DNA from 2 places in the Pseudolabrys sp. FHR47 genome. Region 1 is predicted to be linked to the other one. Evidence: predicted binding sites of a transcription regulator. Region 1 holds the regulator's gene; the other holds the start of a gene.
The links. Region 1 encodes LexA, which represses DNA repair genes until DNA is damaged. Its sites were predicted from a motif close to TGTTCNNNNTGTGTTCNG; they were not measured.
Positions count from the first base shown of each region.

Region 2: a site for LexA is predicted at 1,697-1,714, ahead of E8Q40_RS17130 (PA0069 family radical SAM protein). Genes of this name have one in related genera too.

Region 1 is NZ_CP039740.1:2,355,559-2,363,168, reverse strand. Features, by position in the region: gene E8Q40_RS11670 (aminodeoxychorismate/anthranilate synthase component II) at 1-153, shown strand, start outside; gene trpD (anthranilate phosphoribosyltransferase) at 164-1,189, shown strand; gene trpC (indole-3-glycerol phosphate synthase TrpC) at 1,196-2,008, shown strand; gene moaC (cyclic pyranopterin monophosphate synthase MoaC) at 2,013-2,537, shown strand; gene glp (gephyrin-like molybdotransferase Glp) at 2,540-3,748, shown strand; gene lexA (transcriptional repressor LexA) at 3,886-4,596, shown strand; gene E8Q40_RS11640 (ComEC/Rec2 family competence protein) at 4,707-6,974, opposite strand; gene E8Q40_RS11635 (glutamine--tRNA ligase/YqeY domain fusion protein) at 7,089-7,610, opposite strand, start outside.
Region 2 is NZ_CP039740.1:3,497,950-3,505,559, reverse strand. Features, by position in the region: gene E8Q40_RS17140 (helix-turn-helix domain-containing GNAT family N-acetyltransferase) at 1-962, opposite strand, end outside; gene E8Q40_RS17135 (glycosyl transferase) at 1,005-1,580, opposite strand; gene E8Q40_RS17130 (PA0069 family radical SAM protein) at 1,737-2,939, shown strand; gene E8Q40_RS17125 (ribonuclease HII) at 3,108-3,860, shown strand; gene E8Q40_RS17120 (glycosyltransferase family 39 protein) at 4,013-5,551, shown strand; gene cydB (cytochrome d ubiquinol oxidase subunit II) at 5,574-6,584, opposite strand; gene E8Q40_RS17110 (cytochrome ubiquinol oxidase subunit I) at 6,600-7,610, opposite strand, start outside.

The DNA.
Region 1 (7,610 bases):
GGCGTGCAGTTTCATCCCGAAAGCATCGCGTCCGAGCACGGCCATCTGATGCTCCGCAATTTCCTGGAGCTGGCTGCCGCCTGGAACAAGAAACAGGGCCGCACGACGGCCTCGCCCGGCGCCACGCGCGAGCCGGCGCATCTGGCGAGTTGAGGAGACGACCGTGGCCGACGAATTCAAATCGCTGATTGCCAAGGTCGCAACCGGCGCCAGCCTCTCCCGCGACGAAGCGGCCAGTGCCTTCGACCGCATGATGTCGGGGGAAGCGACGCCCTCGCAGATGGGCGGTCTTTTGATGGCGCTGCGCGTGCGCGGTGAAACGGTTGATGAGATCACCGGCGCGGTGACGACGATGCGCGCCAAGATGCTCGGCGTGAAAGCGCCCGCCGATGCGGTCGATATCGTCGGCACGGGCGGTGATGCTTCCGGCTCCTACAACATTTCGACCTGCGCCGCTTTCGTGCTGGCCGGCGCCGGTGTGCCGGTCGCCAAGCACGGCAACCGCGCGCTGTCATCGAAATCCGGCTCGGCCGATGTGCTGATGGCGCTCGGCGTCAAGATCGACCTGACGCCCGAGCAGGTTGGCAAATGCGTCGCCAAAGCCGGCATCGGCTTCATGTTTGCGCCGTCGCATCACCCGGCGATGAAGAATGTCGGCCCGACCCGCGTCGAGCTCGGTACCCGCACCATTTTCAACCTGCTCGGACCGCTGTCGAACCCGGCCTCGGTGAAGCGGCAGATGATCGGCACCTTCTCCAAGCACTGGGTCGAGCCGATGGCGCAGGTGCTGAACAATCTCGGCTCCGAGAGCATCTGGGTGGTGCATGGCTCCGACGGCCTCGATGAGATCACCACCGCGGGCCCGACCACGGTTGCGGAACTCAAGGGCGGCAAGATCCGCACCTTCGAGATCACGCCGGAGGACGCCGGCCTGTCGCGCTCCAAGCCGGACGCGCTCAAGGGCGGCGATGCCGACACCAATGCCAAGGCGTTGCTCGATGTACTCAAGGGCAAGCCGGGGCCGTTCCGCGACGTCGCCATTCTCAATGCCGCGGCGGGACTCATCGTCGCCGGCAAGGCCAAGGACCTCAAGGAAGGCGCGGCGATGGCGGCGCAGTCGATCGATTCCGGCGAAGCCGAGGGTCGGCTTGACCGCCTGATTGCGGTATCCTGCGCCACGGAGGAGTAATTCCACTTGGCCGATATCCTGAAGAAGATCGAAGCCTACAAGCGCGAGGAAATCGCGGCGGCCAAGCGCGTGCGCTCACTGGCCGACCTCGAGGCGCAGGCCAAAGCCCTGCCCGCGCCGCGCGGCTTCCAGCGCGCCATCGAGATGCGGATCGCCGCCGGCGACTACGCGCTGATCGCCGAGATCAAGAAGGCGAGCCCGTCCAAGGGGCTGATCCGGCCGGATTTCGACCCGCCCGCACTCGCCAAGGCCTATGAGGCCGGCGGCGCGACCTGCCTTTCGGTTTTGACGGACGCGCCGAGCTTCCAGGGCAAGCCTGAGTTCCTCACCGCCGCCCGCGAGGCGACCACGCTGCCGGCGCTGCGCAAGGACTTCATGTTCGAGCCCTACCAGTGCGCCGAGGCGCGGGCCTGGGGCGCGGACTGCATTCTGATCATCATGGCATGCCTCGATGACGGCGCCGCCGCAGAACTGGAAAGCGCAGCTTTTTCATATGGCATGGACATTCTTGTTGAAGTTCATGCAGAAGATGAGCTGGAGCGCGCCCTCAAGCTGAAATCACGCCTGATCGGCATCAACAACCGCGACCTGCGCACCTTCGAAACCTCCCTCACGGTCAGCGAGCGCCTCGCGCCTCTCGTGCCCAAGGACCGCGTCATCGTCGGCGAGAGCGGGATCTTCACGCCCGCCGACCTCGCCCGGCTGGAAACCGTCGGCATCTCGACCTTCCTGATCGGCGAAAGCCTGATGCGGCAGGCCGACGTCGCCGCCGCCACCCGCGCCTTGCTCGCCCGCCCCAGCCACGCCGCCGCGGAGTAGAACGATGGCGAAAGCGAAGGCCGCCAGGAAACCTGCCAAGGTCACCGCGAAGCCAAAGCTCAGCCATATCGATCGGACCGGCCAGGCCAACATGGTCGACGTCTCGGCCAAGGCGCCGACTGAGCGCGTTGCTGTGGCCGAGGGCCGCGTCATCATGCGCAAGGAGACGCTCGACACCGTCATCGCCGGCAATGCGATGAAGGGCGATGTCCTCGGCGCCGCCCGTCTCGCCGGCATTATGGCGGCCAAACATACCCATGGCCTGATCCCGCTCTGTCACCCGCTGCCGATCACCAAAGTGACGGTCGATATCTTCCCCGAGCACAGCTTCCCAGGTTTCCTGGTGCAGGCGACCGTCAAGGTCACCGGCAAGACCGGCGTCGAGATGGAGGCGCTGACGGCGGTGTCGATCGCTTGCCTGACCATCTACGACATGGCCAAAGCCATCGAAAAATCGATGCGCATCGAGGGCATCCGCCTCTTGGAAAAGACCGGCGGCAAGTCAGGCCCCTACAAGGCGGAAGCGTAACAATGCCCCTCATGCCGGTCTCCGAGGCCTTGGCGCGGGTGTTGGCCGATACCCAGCCGCTGGGCATCGAAGAGGTCGCCCTGAGCGACGCCCAGGGCCGCGTGCTGGCAGAGGATGTCACCGCGCTGCGCACCCAGCCTCCGGCCGACGTGTCGGCGATGGACGGCTACGCGGTGCGCGCCGAGGACATCGCCACACCGCCGGCGACGCTGACGGTGATCGGTGAAGTCGCCGCCGGCCATCCTTTCGCCGGCCTCGTCGAGACGGGCCAAGCTGCGCGCATCTTCACTGGCGGCGTACTCCCCGATGGCGCCGACACCGTCGTCATCCAGGAGCTTACCCGCCGCGACGGCGACAAGGTCACGGTCGAGAAGACCGCCATCAAAGGCCGCAATGTCCGCTACGCCGGCATCGATTTCAAACAAAGCGAGGTCCTGCTTGAGAAAGGCCGGGCGCTGACCGATCGCGACCTGATGCTCGCGGCCGCCATGAACCACCCGCGGCTGCGCGTTCATCGCCGGCCCGTCGTCGCGGTGCTCGGCACTGGCGATGAACTGGTCATGCCCGGCAGTGAGCTCGGCCCCGGCCAGATCGTCTATTCCAACGGCTTCGCACTCACAGCGCTGGCACGCGCCGCCGGCGCCGAGGTGATCGATCTCGGCGTCGCCCGCGATACGCTCGATGACATCGGCGGCCGCATTCGAAAGGCGCGCGAAGCCAAGGTCGATGTGCTGCTCACCAGTGGCGGCGCTTCGGTCGGCGACCATGACTTGGTGCAGAAGGCGCTGAAGGCCGAAGGCCTCGATCTGTCATTCTGGCGGGTCGCGCTGCGCCCCGGCCGGCCGATGATGCACGGCCGGCTCGGCGCCATGCATGTGCTCGGTGTGCCGGGCAATCCGGTGTCGTCCTACGTCTGCGCCTTCCTGTTTCTGCTGCCGCTGCTGCGCAAGCTTTCCGGCCGCAGCGACATCGAGACGCCGCCGGAATCCGCCATCCTTGGCCGCGATCTTCCAGCCAATGACGACCGCGCCGACTATCTGCGCGCCACGCTGGAGTCCGGCCCCGATGGTCCGATCGCGACGCCGGTCCAGAATCAGGATAGTTCCCTGATGGCACCACTCTCGCAGGCCGGTTGCCTGTTGATTCGGGAGCCGCAAGCCCCTGCGGCTAAGGCCGGCAGCCGCTGCCGCATCCTTAAGTTCGGGTTTTAGCGGCCTCTCGACTTGTTCACGCCAAATTAAGTGGTTGCGGAACACATATCGAACAGATAGTGTCCGTTCATGCTTTGTTTCGGATGATTCCGCGCCAATCAGGCTTTGCGGGATCGGCCGCGACCGGGAGACCCACGATGCTGACGCGCAAACAATTCGAACTCCTGCGGTTCATCCACGAGCGGCTGACCGAAACCGGCGTGCCGCCCTCCTTCGACGAAATGAAGGATGCGCTGGATTTGCGCTCCAAGTCCGGCATCCACCGCCTGATCACCGCGCTGGAAGAGCGCGGCTTCATCCGGCGCCTCGCCAACCGCGCCCGCGCCATCGAGGTGATCAAGCTGCCGGACTCGGTCCAGCACGGTCTCGGCGGCGGCAACGGCCGCGTGCGTGGGTTCAACCCGAGCGTCATCGAGGGCAATCTCGGCAAGGCGCGCCCCGTGGTCACGGAAGACGACGCGGCGCGGCCGATCTCGGTACCGGTCATGGGCCGCATCGCCGCCGGTACGCCGATCGAGGCGATCCAGCAGCGCAGCCATGTCATCAACATGCCGCCGGAGTTGCTCTCGACCGGCGAACATTTCGCGCTGGAAGTGCGCGGCGACTCGATGATCGACGCCGGCATTCTCGACGGCGACATTGCCCTCATCCGCCGCTCCGAGGCCGCCGATACTGGTGACATCGTGGTGGCGCTGATTGACGACGAGGAAGCCACCCTGAAGCGTTTCCGCCGCCGCGGCGCCTCGATCGCCTTGGAGCCCGCCAACGCCTCCTATGAGGTGCGTATCCTGCCGCCCAATCGTGTGCGCATCCAGGGCAAGTTGGTGGCGATGTTCAGAAGGTATTAGCTCGGTCATTCCGGGGCGCGCTGAAAGCGCGAGCCCGGAATCCATACACACTGACCGGGATTATGGATTCCGGGTTCGCGGCCAAAAGGCCGCGCCCCGGAATGACAGCCTCAATCCCCCGCTTCCAGATCTTCCGTTCGCGGCGTGGCATCCGGCGCATTGCGTCGGATGTTTTGCGTTGAGGCATCGGCCGCCGGGACCTTGCGCGCTCTCGCCCATGGCCGGTCCTGCGTTACTGGCCGCGCCACTTCCATATCGAAACTGTCGCCTTTGACGTAGAGCGCCGCAGCGCCATGGCGCTGCCAGGCCGGCCGGTCGATGAGCATGGCCTCGCAAGCGCGGGGCGCCGTCCGCGAAGACAGGACCACAGTGGCGCGCGCACAGTCTTCGGCAAAAGCCTCGACAGACGACGCGAAGGCCACGGTGCGCCCATCGCGCAATGTCGCCGTGCAGCCAATGGCGTCGCAGCGAACGCCATCATCCGGTTTCGTACCATCGGTGCCGCGCATGTCGCCATCGGCCGAGAGCCATTCCTTGACCGCGAAGCTGTCGCGGCCACGCTGCAGGAAAACCAGATGTCCGGACGCGCCACGCACGGCCGCGGTCTGGCCGTCGCCGGCAATCAAGACATCCGGCTGCGGCGTCGCCAGCGCCCAGACCGCGGAGACGACGACACAGGCCGCACCGCTCCAGCGCAGTGGCGAGCGCAGCAGACAGAGCAGCAGCAAGCCCAGCGTCACCAGAAGCAGCGGCCCGACGCCGAAGGCCGGCATCGGCCCCACCGCGCCGGGCAATTGCGTCACCCAGAGCGCGACCGCGATCATCCAGTCGAGGCCGAGGCCCATGAGCTTCCAGAACACGGCATCGAAGCCGAACGGCATGGTCAGCGCGCCGGCAATGCCCATGGGCATCACCACCACCGACACGACCGGCATGGCCAGAAGGTTGGCGATGACGCCGTAAGGCGCGATGCGGTGAAAGTGGAAGGCAGCGAACGGCGTGGTCGCTAAACCGGCCACCAGCGAGGCAAGGATCAGTGCGGCGATTTCTCGCCCGCCCCACAGCGCAATGCGTGCCGCGAGCGGGCTGTCGGCGCCCGCCTGCCAGCGCAGCGAGGTCTGATAGAGCGCGACCAAGGCGAGCGTTGCGGCAAACGACATCTGGAAGCTCGGATGCACCAGAGCTTGCGGCGTCAGCGCCATGACAATCAGCGCCGCCACCGTCAGGGTGCGGAATGTGATCGCCGGACGATCGGCCATAATGCCAACGAGCACGATGGCGACCATGATGTAGGAGCGCTGGGTGGCCACTTCGGCACCGGACAACATCAGATAGAACGTTGCCGCCCCGAGCGCGCCAAGCGCCGCCCATTTCTTGATAGGTCGCGTCAGCGCCAGCGACGAAACCAGCGCCAGCACGGCGCGGATGACAAAGAACACCATGCCGGCGACCACCGCCATGTGATAGCCGGAGATCGACAACACATGCGCCAGGCTTGAGACGTACATGGCGTCGTTGACAGCGGGCGATATCGCATCGCGCGTGCCGGTGATCAGCGCCGAGGCGATCGAGCCGCGATCGCCCGGCAGAATCGCACGAATTCGGTTGTCCATGCTGTCACGCAGGCCGTCGAAGAAAGTTGCATAGGACAGCCACAAACCAGGCTTCACGGGCGCAGCTTCTTGGCGAACACGGCCAAGCACATAGCCGGAGGCGCCGATCTTTTGAAAATAGAGATCGCGCGCGAAGTCGTAGCCGCCGGGTCGCAGGGGCTCGAGGGGCGGCGCCAGATATGTCTTGAACGCCACGAACGTACCCACCGCCGGCGCCGTGCTCTTTCTTACCGAGACGCGTACCCGCTCCGGTATTTCCGTGATGCGCGGTGCCTCAAATTTGTGAACCCGCACGACGATGCGGTCGCTCTTGGCCCGCTCCTCGCGAATCTCGACGAAGCCCGACACCTGCGCGCTCCAGGTCGCGCTGCGCAGGATCGGATGGTCGATGCGTGCGGTGTTGAGTGTCGCGATACCGAAGCCGGCTGCGAAAGCGGCAAGCCCCAGCGTCAGCGGAAAACCAAAGGGATGCTTGCGCGCCGCATAGGCGATCGCAAGCGTCGCCATACAAAGTCCCGACGCAGCCCACCAGGCCGGTTCGCGATCGGCGGCAAAGTACGCAGCGATGCCGGTGCCGAACGCAACCGGCAACCAAGGCAGCAGACGGCCCGGTGCCACTTCGGCGGCGGTCCAGGACGCCAGAACTTTGCCGGCTTTTTCGCTGAAGGCATCGAGCCAGCCCGGCCAGACGCCGGCACGGCGGCCGGCGGCGGCGGCGAGACCTGCTGCAATCGCTTTCGAACGGCTTTTTGGCGGACTGGCCACGCAACGCCCCCCGGCACAACCGGGATCAGGCTATCGCAGCCATGGGTTGCAGATTAGGGGAACGGTTGTGAACGTTCTCGGGGAAAGCGTACTTAGCCGCCTATCGGGCCACACCTACCCCTTCGCCACATCCTTGGCGTAGGTGTCGCGCAGACCGATGGTGCGGTTGAACACGAGCTTGCCGGGCGCGCTGTCGCGGTCGAGCACGAAATAGCCCTGCCGCTCAAACTGGATCGCTTCGCCGGGTTTGGCTTCCGCCAGTGCCGGCTCGAGACGCGCATCGCTCAAGACTTCCAGCGACTGCGGATTGATGCCCTTGGCAAAGGTCTCGGGATCGGCGCTGGGCGCGGGATCGGTGAAGAGCTGATTGTAAAGCCGCAGCTCCGCCGGCACGGCATGCTCGGCCGACACCCAGTGGATGGTCGCCTTGACCTTGCGGCCGTCCGGCGAATTGCCGCCCTTCGATGCCGGATCGTAGGTGCATCGCAGCTCAGTGACGTTGCCGGCCGCGTCCTTCACCACTTCCTTGCAGGTGACGAAATAGGCATAGCGCAGGCGCACCTCGCGGCCCGGCGCCATGCGAAAGAACTTCTTCTCGGGCACTTCCATGAAGTCGTCACGCTCGATGTAGAGTTC
Region 2 (7,610 bases), 1.1 Mb from region 1:
ATATCCCAGAACTCCGCCACCACGTTCTGCCCGAAGCTCATCTTGTTCTGGCTCGAGGTCAGCGTGAAGCCGGCCTTCTCGTAGCAATGGCGCGCGGCGGTCAGGCATTCATGCGTCCACAAAGTGATGGCGCGATAGCCCTTGGCGCGGGCAAAGGCGATGCATTCGTCGGTGAGACGGCGGCCAAGGCCTAGGCCACGGGCCTTCGGTGAGACGATGAGCAGGCGGATGCGGGCGACGCCGGGCTTATCGTCCTTGACCAGCATCACCGAGCCCACCGGCTCGCCATCCATCTCGGCGACCCAGCAGCGCTCCATCGCTGGATCGAAGTTCCTGGCGAAGTCGGCAACGATCTGCGCCACCAGCGCCTCGAATGAATTGTCCCAATTGTATTCGCGCGTATAGACGCGGGCATGCTCGGCGACGATCCAGCCGAGATCGCCCGGCTGTAGATCGCGCAAAGTATAAGTGCGCGCGGGCCGCGAGTCGGCCTCTTGTCCAAGCAACGTTTCGATGGTGCGCATGGCGCGCACCAGTTCGCTTTGCTCGCGCTCGCTGAGCGCGCCCAGCATTTCGGCGACGTCTTCGGCAGAACGCTTTTCGGCCGGCGCGAAGAATTTGCGGCCCTGGGCCGTGAGCGACAGGTGGCTCTGCCGCGCGTCATTCTTCGACGTCGTGCGCTTGATCAGGCCGCGCTTCTCGAAATTGCGCAGCACGCGCGACAGATAGCCGGCATCGAGGTCGAGGGCGCGGCCGATGTCCTTCGCCGTCGGTTGCTCGACACTCGGATGCGCCAGTTCGTGCAGCACGCGCATTTCGCCGAGCGAGTAGGGCGTGTCGAGATAGGTTTTCCGCAAGAGGCCGATCTGGCGCGTGTAGAAGCGGTTGAAGCCGCGCACCGCGGCGACGCGGTCGGGCGGAACGTCGGCTTCGGGCGCGGGTGATGGTCCGGCGGCAGGCATGGCCGCAAGGTCGGGCAGTTAGTTGACAAAGTCAAGTAAGGCTCAGGCGACCCGCCGCACCGCGGCGCCGAGCAGCGCCACCTTGCGGCCGAGTTGGTTCAGCAGCCTCGCTTCGGCATCGGCGTGCGCCGGGTGGCCGCCGACCGCCTCGTAAAGGCTGCGGGAAATGACCAAGCCCTGATCCGGCGATGGCTTGCGGCCGGCAAACACCGCCCGGGCCAGCGCAATGACGTCGCCGAGCCCCGGCTGCGCCGAAGCCGTGCCGGCGGTCCGGAACACCGCGGCGCGCGGGGCGGTTTCGCTGAACGAAGCCGACTGCATGAAAGTCTCGCTGGCGCCGGTCCAATCGGCATCGAGCACGATGCCGGCACGCAGGAACATCAGCCAGGGTGTCCGCGTGCTCAGGGCGGCTGTTTTGAGCCGCTCGCCGAGCGGGGCCGCCGACGCAATGAACCGGCATCCGGCAATGTCGGCGACTTCGGCCGTAGCGTCCTTCGACTCCGCGTCGGACACAACGACCTCCGTAACAAGACCGGACATCGCGCCCGGAATCAGTGCCGACAATGTCGGCACCAAAGTGCGCTCCGATTCGTGCGTGGCGACGATGACGCTGAGCATAGCCCCCAAGGCGACAGCAAGCGGAACACAACCGTTGTCCCCACGGTTGCTACCACATCATGTGCGGATGTGAAGGCGAACCACGAAAGGCGGCAGCCGCCGGGAAACCGCGAAAATGTTCTTGTTATGTTCACATTTCGTGACTAGGTAAGGTCCATGGCTCAACGACCTGCAGCCTTGAAACGCCCCCCGGCGGACCTTGATCGGACCGCCATTTCCGATCGCGGAACGGAGCTGCCCTCCGCGCCGGGGGGGGTTCGCGTTGACGATCTCACGGGCCTGCTTGGCGTCGTTGTCGAGCATGAACGCCGCCGCGGACGTGGCGCGCAGTCGAACGCTTCGGGCCGCTACGAGCCGCATGCGCGCATCGCGTTCGACGACGGCTGGCGCTCGCTTGAGGAACTGCCGCCGTTCCAGACCACGGTGCAGGTCGATACTTCGCGCAAGATCATCACCCGCAACCAGTCGCCTGACATCGGCTTCGACCGGTCGATCAATCCTTATCGTGGTTGCGAGCACGGATGCGTCTACTGCTTTGCCCGGCCGACGCATGCCTATCTTGGTCTGTCGCCGGGTCTCGATTTTGAATCCAAGCTGTTCGTCAAGCCGGAGGCAGCCGACCTCCTTGAACGTGAGCTCGCTTCGCCGAACTATTCGCCGAAGGTGATCGCGATCGGCACCAATACCGACCCGTATCAGCCGATCGAGCGGCGCTACAAGGTGATGCGCCGCATTCTCGAAACGCTCGATCGCGCCGGTCATCCCGTCGGCATCGTGACCAAGTCGGCGCTGGTAACGCGCGATCTCGATATCCTCGCGCGGATGGCCGAACGCAATCTGGCCAAGGTGGCGCTTTCGGTGACGACGCTCGATCCCGAACTGGCGCGCAAGATGGAGCCGCGTGCAGCGACACCGATTAAGCGGCTCGAGGCGCTGCGCCAGTTATCTCAGGCCGGCGTGCCGACCACGGTCATGGTGGCGCCGATCATCCCGGCGCTGAATGACAGCGAGATCGAACGTATTCTCGACGCTGCCGCGGCGGCCGGCGTCAAGGAAGCAGGCTATGTCATGCTGCGCCTGCCGCTCGAGGTGCGCGATCTGTTCCGCGAATGGCTGGAAGCCAATTATCCGGATCGCGCCGGTCATGTCTTCAGGCTGGTGCGCGAGATGCGCGGCGGTAAGGACTACGATTCCGAATGGGGCACGCGCATGAAAGGTAAGGGGCCTTATGCTTGGCTGATCGGCCGGCGGTTTGAACTGGCCTGCGAGAAGCTCGGCCTCAACGTCGCCAAACGCAAGCTGTCGACCGAGCACTTCCGGCATCCCAGGCCGGATGAGGCGCAGATGAGTTTGTTTTAGGTGCTGAGTGTCGTCCTCCGCGAATGCGGAGGACCTAGCCCTTCTGTCTGAGGCGAGGAACGCCGGATCGCCCGCTTTCGCGGGCGATGACAGCTTCTGTCCCCGTTTTTCACCGGCGGGCGTGAATAGGGTTGAACGGGCGCCCGACTCGGGCGTACCCATCGGCCCATGGCACCTGCCTCCAAAAAGAAAACTGCGCGGAAACCGGCCGCGAAATCCGCCGCGAAAGCGCAATTGCCGCTGGTCGAGCCAATCCTGCGCCCGACCTTCCGCCGCGAGCGCCGCGCGTTGAAGGCCGGCATCTTTCCCGTTGCCGGCTGCGACGAGGCGGGACGGGGACCGCTCGCCGGGCCGGTTGTGTCCGCTGCCGTGATCCTCGATCCCGACCGCATTCCGCGCGGGCTCAACGATTCCAAGAAGCTCGACGCCGAGGCGCGCGAGAAGCTCTACGAGAAAATCTGCGCCACCGCGCAGGTCTCGGTCGCCTTCGCCTCGGTCGATCGCATCGATCGCGACAATATCCTGCGCGCCTCGCTCTGGGCCTCGGCTCGCGCCGTGAAGGCGCTGCCGGTCCGGCCAAAGCTCGTCTTCATGGACGGCAACATGAAGATCGATTGCGGATGCGACTGCGAGGCCGTGGTCTCGGGCGACGCGCTGGTGCTGTCGGTGGCGGCGGCGTCGATTGTCGCCAAGGTGACGCGCGACCGCTACATGATGCGGCTGGCCGAAGCCTATCCCGGCTACGGCTTCGAGCGGCATATGGGTTACAGCGTGCCCGAGCATTTCCGTGCCTTGCAGGCGCTCGGGCCGACGCCGCACCACCGCCGCTCCTTCGCGCCGGTGGCGGCCAAGTTCGCGGCGATGGGCGAGCGGCTCGAGGATGTGCCCGATGAGGCGCTCGCGGCCGTGTTGCCACTTTAGACGGCGTTCTTTATTGATTTGCTTGCTTATCCCTCCCCGTCTTCGGGGAGGGTGGCGAGCGCAGCGAGCCGGGTGGGGTGCCGCACACTCTGACCCCACCCCCGGCGCTGCGCGCCGGACCCTCCCCGCAAGCGGGGAGGGATAAGAGAGCCATGCACCACGTCTCCCTGATCATCGAATTCCTCCGCGGCCGGCCCAAGGTCGTGTTCTGGTTCGTGGCGCTGTCGCAGGGCATGCTGTGGACGCTGATCCCGGCACTGTTCTTCTCATCGCCGCCCGGTGACCTGCCGCTGGTGCTGGCGGTCGGTCGCGAATTCCAGCTCGGCAGCTATCTGGGGCCGCCTTTGGCATTCTGGCTTGCCGAGATCGCATTTCGCGGCGGCGGCATGTTCGGCCTCTACGCCCTGTCGCAAATCTGTATCGTTGTGGCGCTGTGGGCCGTGTTCACGCTTGGCCGCACGTTGATCGGCACGCGCCATGCCGTGCTTGCCATTCTCCTGATGGTTGGCATCGCCGCCTTTACGGTGCCGAGCCCGGATTTCGGCCCGGCGGTGCTGGCCATCCCATTATGGGCGCTGGCCCTGATGCACTATTGGCGCGCGCTGGGCGAAGGCAGACGTGGTAGCTGGTTTTTGCTCAGCGTTGATCTCGGCCTGCTGCTGCTGACGCACTTTGCCGGCATCGTGCTGGTCGCATTGCTGATCGTCTTCACGCCGCTGACGCGGCGCGGCCGGGAGGCACTCCGCCATCCCGAGCCGTGGCTGGCGCTTCTGCTGCTAGTGGTCGTGGTCGCTCCCTATGCCGCCTGGCTGAGCCAGTCCTGGCCGCTGGTGGCGGCTACGCTTCAGGAAAGCACCGCAGGAGTTTCGGCCTTGCGGCTTGCCGGCGCACTGGTCGCCGTGCATCTCGGGCTGCTGTTGCTGGCGGTGCTGTCGACCGGCATCGGCCGCGGCCGCAACGAGCGTGCGCCGGAGATTGATCGCAGTCCGGTGGAGCCCGCGGCGCGCGCTTTCGTTTATTTCTTCGCCCTGGCGCCGGCGCTTGTCGTCATCGCGCTGGTGCTGATCGGCGAGCGCGTGCCGCAGGCGGCACTGCTGTCGTCGTTCGGCGCGCTGACGACATGGTCGATGCTGGCGCCGCTGGCCTTGCTGTCCGGCATGGCGGTGGTTCTCGCCGCCGGAAATCGCGTGCTCATCTATCGCGAGCACTGGGTGTCGTCGTCATGGCTTGCGCTGCTGGTGGCGCCGCCGCTGCTGCTCGCGCTCAGCCTGCTCGTCGCGCCATGGACCTTTGCGCGCGACAATCGCCTGGCGCAGCCGTCGGCCAACCAGGCGGAGTTCTTCGCTGAGACCTATCAGCGGCGCACCGGCAAGCCGCTGCAATATGTCAGCGGCGATGCGCGGCTGGCGCCGCTGATCGCCATGATGGCGCCGGGCGGGCCGCAAGGCCGCCCGCATGTGTTCTTCGCCTGGGCGCCGCAGCGCAGTCCCTGGGTCAGCGTTGACGATGTCGCGGCCCATGGCGGCGTGCTGGTCTGGCCGGCGGCCGCCAACAATGCGGTGCCGGAGGATCTGCGTACGCAGTTTCCCGGGCTGGTGCCGGAACTGCCGCGTCAGTTCGACCGCGCGGTGCAGGGCCGTCTGCCGCCAGTCCGCATCGGCTGGGCCGTGCTGCGCCCGCCGGCGCAATAGCAACGAGCGCCGACGACGTGAGCTAGTGATAGCTCTCGCCTTCGCGCACCTTGCCGCGGAATATCCAGTATACGAAGATTACATAGCCGATGACCATCGGCAGCAGGAACAGCGTGCCGATCAGCATGAACACCTGGCTGCCGGCTGAGGCCGACGTGTCCCAGATGGTGAGCGACGGCGGCACCAGATACGGATAGTTCGAGATCACAAGACCGATATAGCCGAGCATGAATAGCGCGATCGACGCCAGAAACGGCGGCACTTCGCGGCCGCGTTCGATCCAGTGCCAGCAGGCAAAAGCAACGAGCGCGGTGATCGTCGGCACCGGCCACAGGAAATAGAAGTTCGGCAGCGAGAACCAGCGTGCGGCGATGCGCGGCTCCGCGATCGGTGTATAGAGACTTACCGCCGCCATGAAGACGAGGACTGCGATCAGCCAGTATTTGGCTTGCCGCTGCGCGCGCGCCGCGACTTGGCCTTCGGTCTTCATGTGCAGCCAGGTGGTGCCGAGCAGGGCGTAGCCGGCGACCAGCGCCACGCCGCATAGAAAAGAGAACGGCGTTGCCCAGTGGAAATGACCGCCGGAAAATTCGCGGTTGGTCACCGCGATGCCCTGCACCAGCCCTCCGAGGATGACGCCCTGCGAGAACGCGGCCAAGGTCGAGCCGAGCGCGAAGGCGAAGCTCCAGCCGGTCTTGCTGCGCGACACGGTGCGGAATTCGAAAGCGACGCCGCGGAACACCAGCGCCACAAGCATCACGATCACCGGGATGTATAGCGCCGGCATGATCACCGCATAGGCGCGCGGGAAGGCGACGAACAGACCGACGCCGCCGAGGATCAGCCACGTCTCGTTGCCGTCCCAGAATGGCGCGATGGTGCGCATCATCTGATCGCGTTCGGTCTCGCTCTTGGTGAAGGGAAACAGGACGCCAATGCCGAGATCGAAGCCGTCGAGGATGATGTACATCGCCACCGCGACGCCGATCAGCGCGGCCCAGATCAGCGGGAGATACATTTCCATGGAGCCCATGGCGCCTCTCCTTTCTCAGGTTTCTCGGCCGGGCGACTGCGCCGCCGCGACGGGATTGCCGGACAGGAAGCCGGGTTCGTGGCCGCCGTGACCGCCCGCGTCGGGACCCTGTTTGATGAGCCGGTTCATGTAATAGATGCCGAACGAGAACACGATGCCGTAGGCGACGATGAACAGCGCGAGCGTGCCGAGCACGGTCGCGCCGGGCACCGGCGAGATGCCGTCCGCGGTCCGCATCAAATTGTAGACCAGCCAGGGTTGGCGGCCGCTCTCGGTGACGACCCAGCCGGCGATGACGGCGACGAAGCCGGTCCACCAGGCGTTGGCGACAATGCGCAGGAACCAGCGTGTCTGGAACAGGGTGCCGCGCCACCACAGGAAGGCGCCGTAGAGCGCCGCCGCGATCATGAAGAAGCCGAGCGCCAGCATGATGCGGAAGGCGAAGAACACGACCGTCACCGGCGGGCGCTGGTCGGGTGGCACGCTCGAAAGGCCAGGGATCAGGCCATCCCACGAATGGGTGAGAATGAGTGACGAACCGTGCGGGATCGAAATCTCGAAGCGGTTCTTCTCCGCTTTTTCGTCCGGCCAGGCGAAGATGTAGAAGTCGGCGGGTTTTGAGCCGTCCCAGTGGCCTTCCATCGCCGCGACCTTGATGGGCTGATGCTTGAGCGTGTTGAGCCCATGCTGATCGCCGATGAAGAGCTGCAGCGGCGCCAGGATGACGGCGAGGCCGATGCCCATGCGCAGCATGGTGCGGCCTTCGCTCAGGTGGCGGCCCTCAAGCAGAAAGCGCGCGCCGACGCCGAGTACGACAAAGGCCGTTGTCAGGTAAGCCGCGTTCAGCATGTGAGCGAAGCGGTAGGGGAAGCTCGGATTGAAGATGATCTGCAGCCAATCGACCGGCACTGCGATGCCGTTCTCGATGGCGTGGCCCGCCGGTGTCTGCATCCAGCTATTGGCGGCGAGAATCCAGAACGCCGAACTCATGGTGCCGAAGGCGACCACGGCGGCCGATAAGGTGTA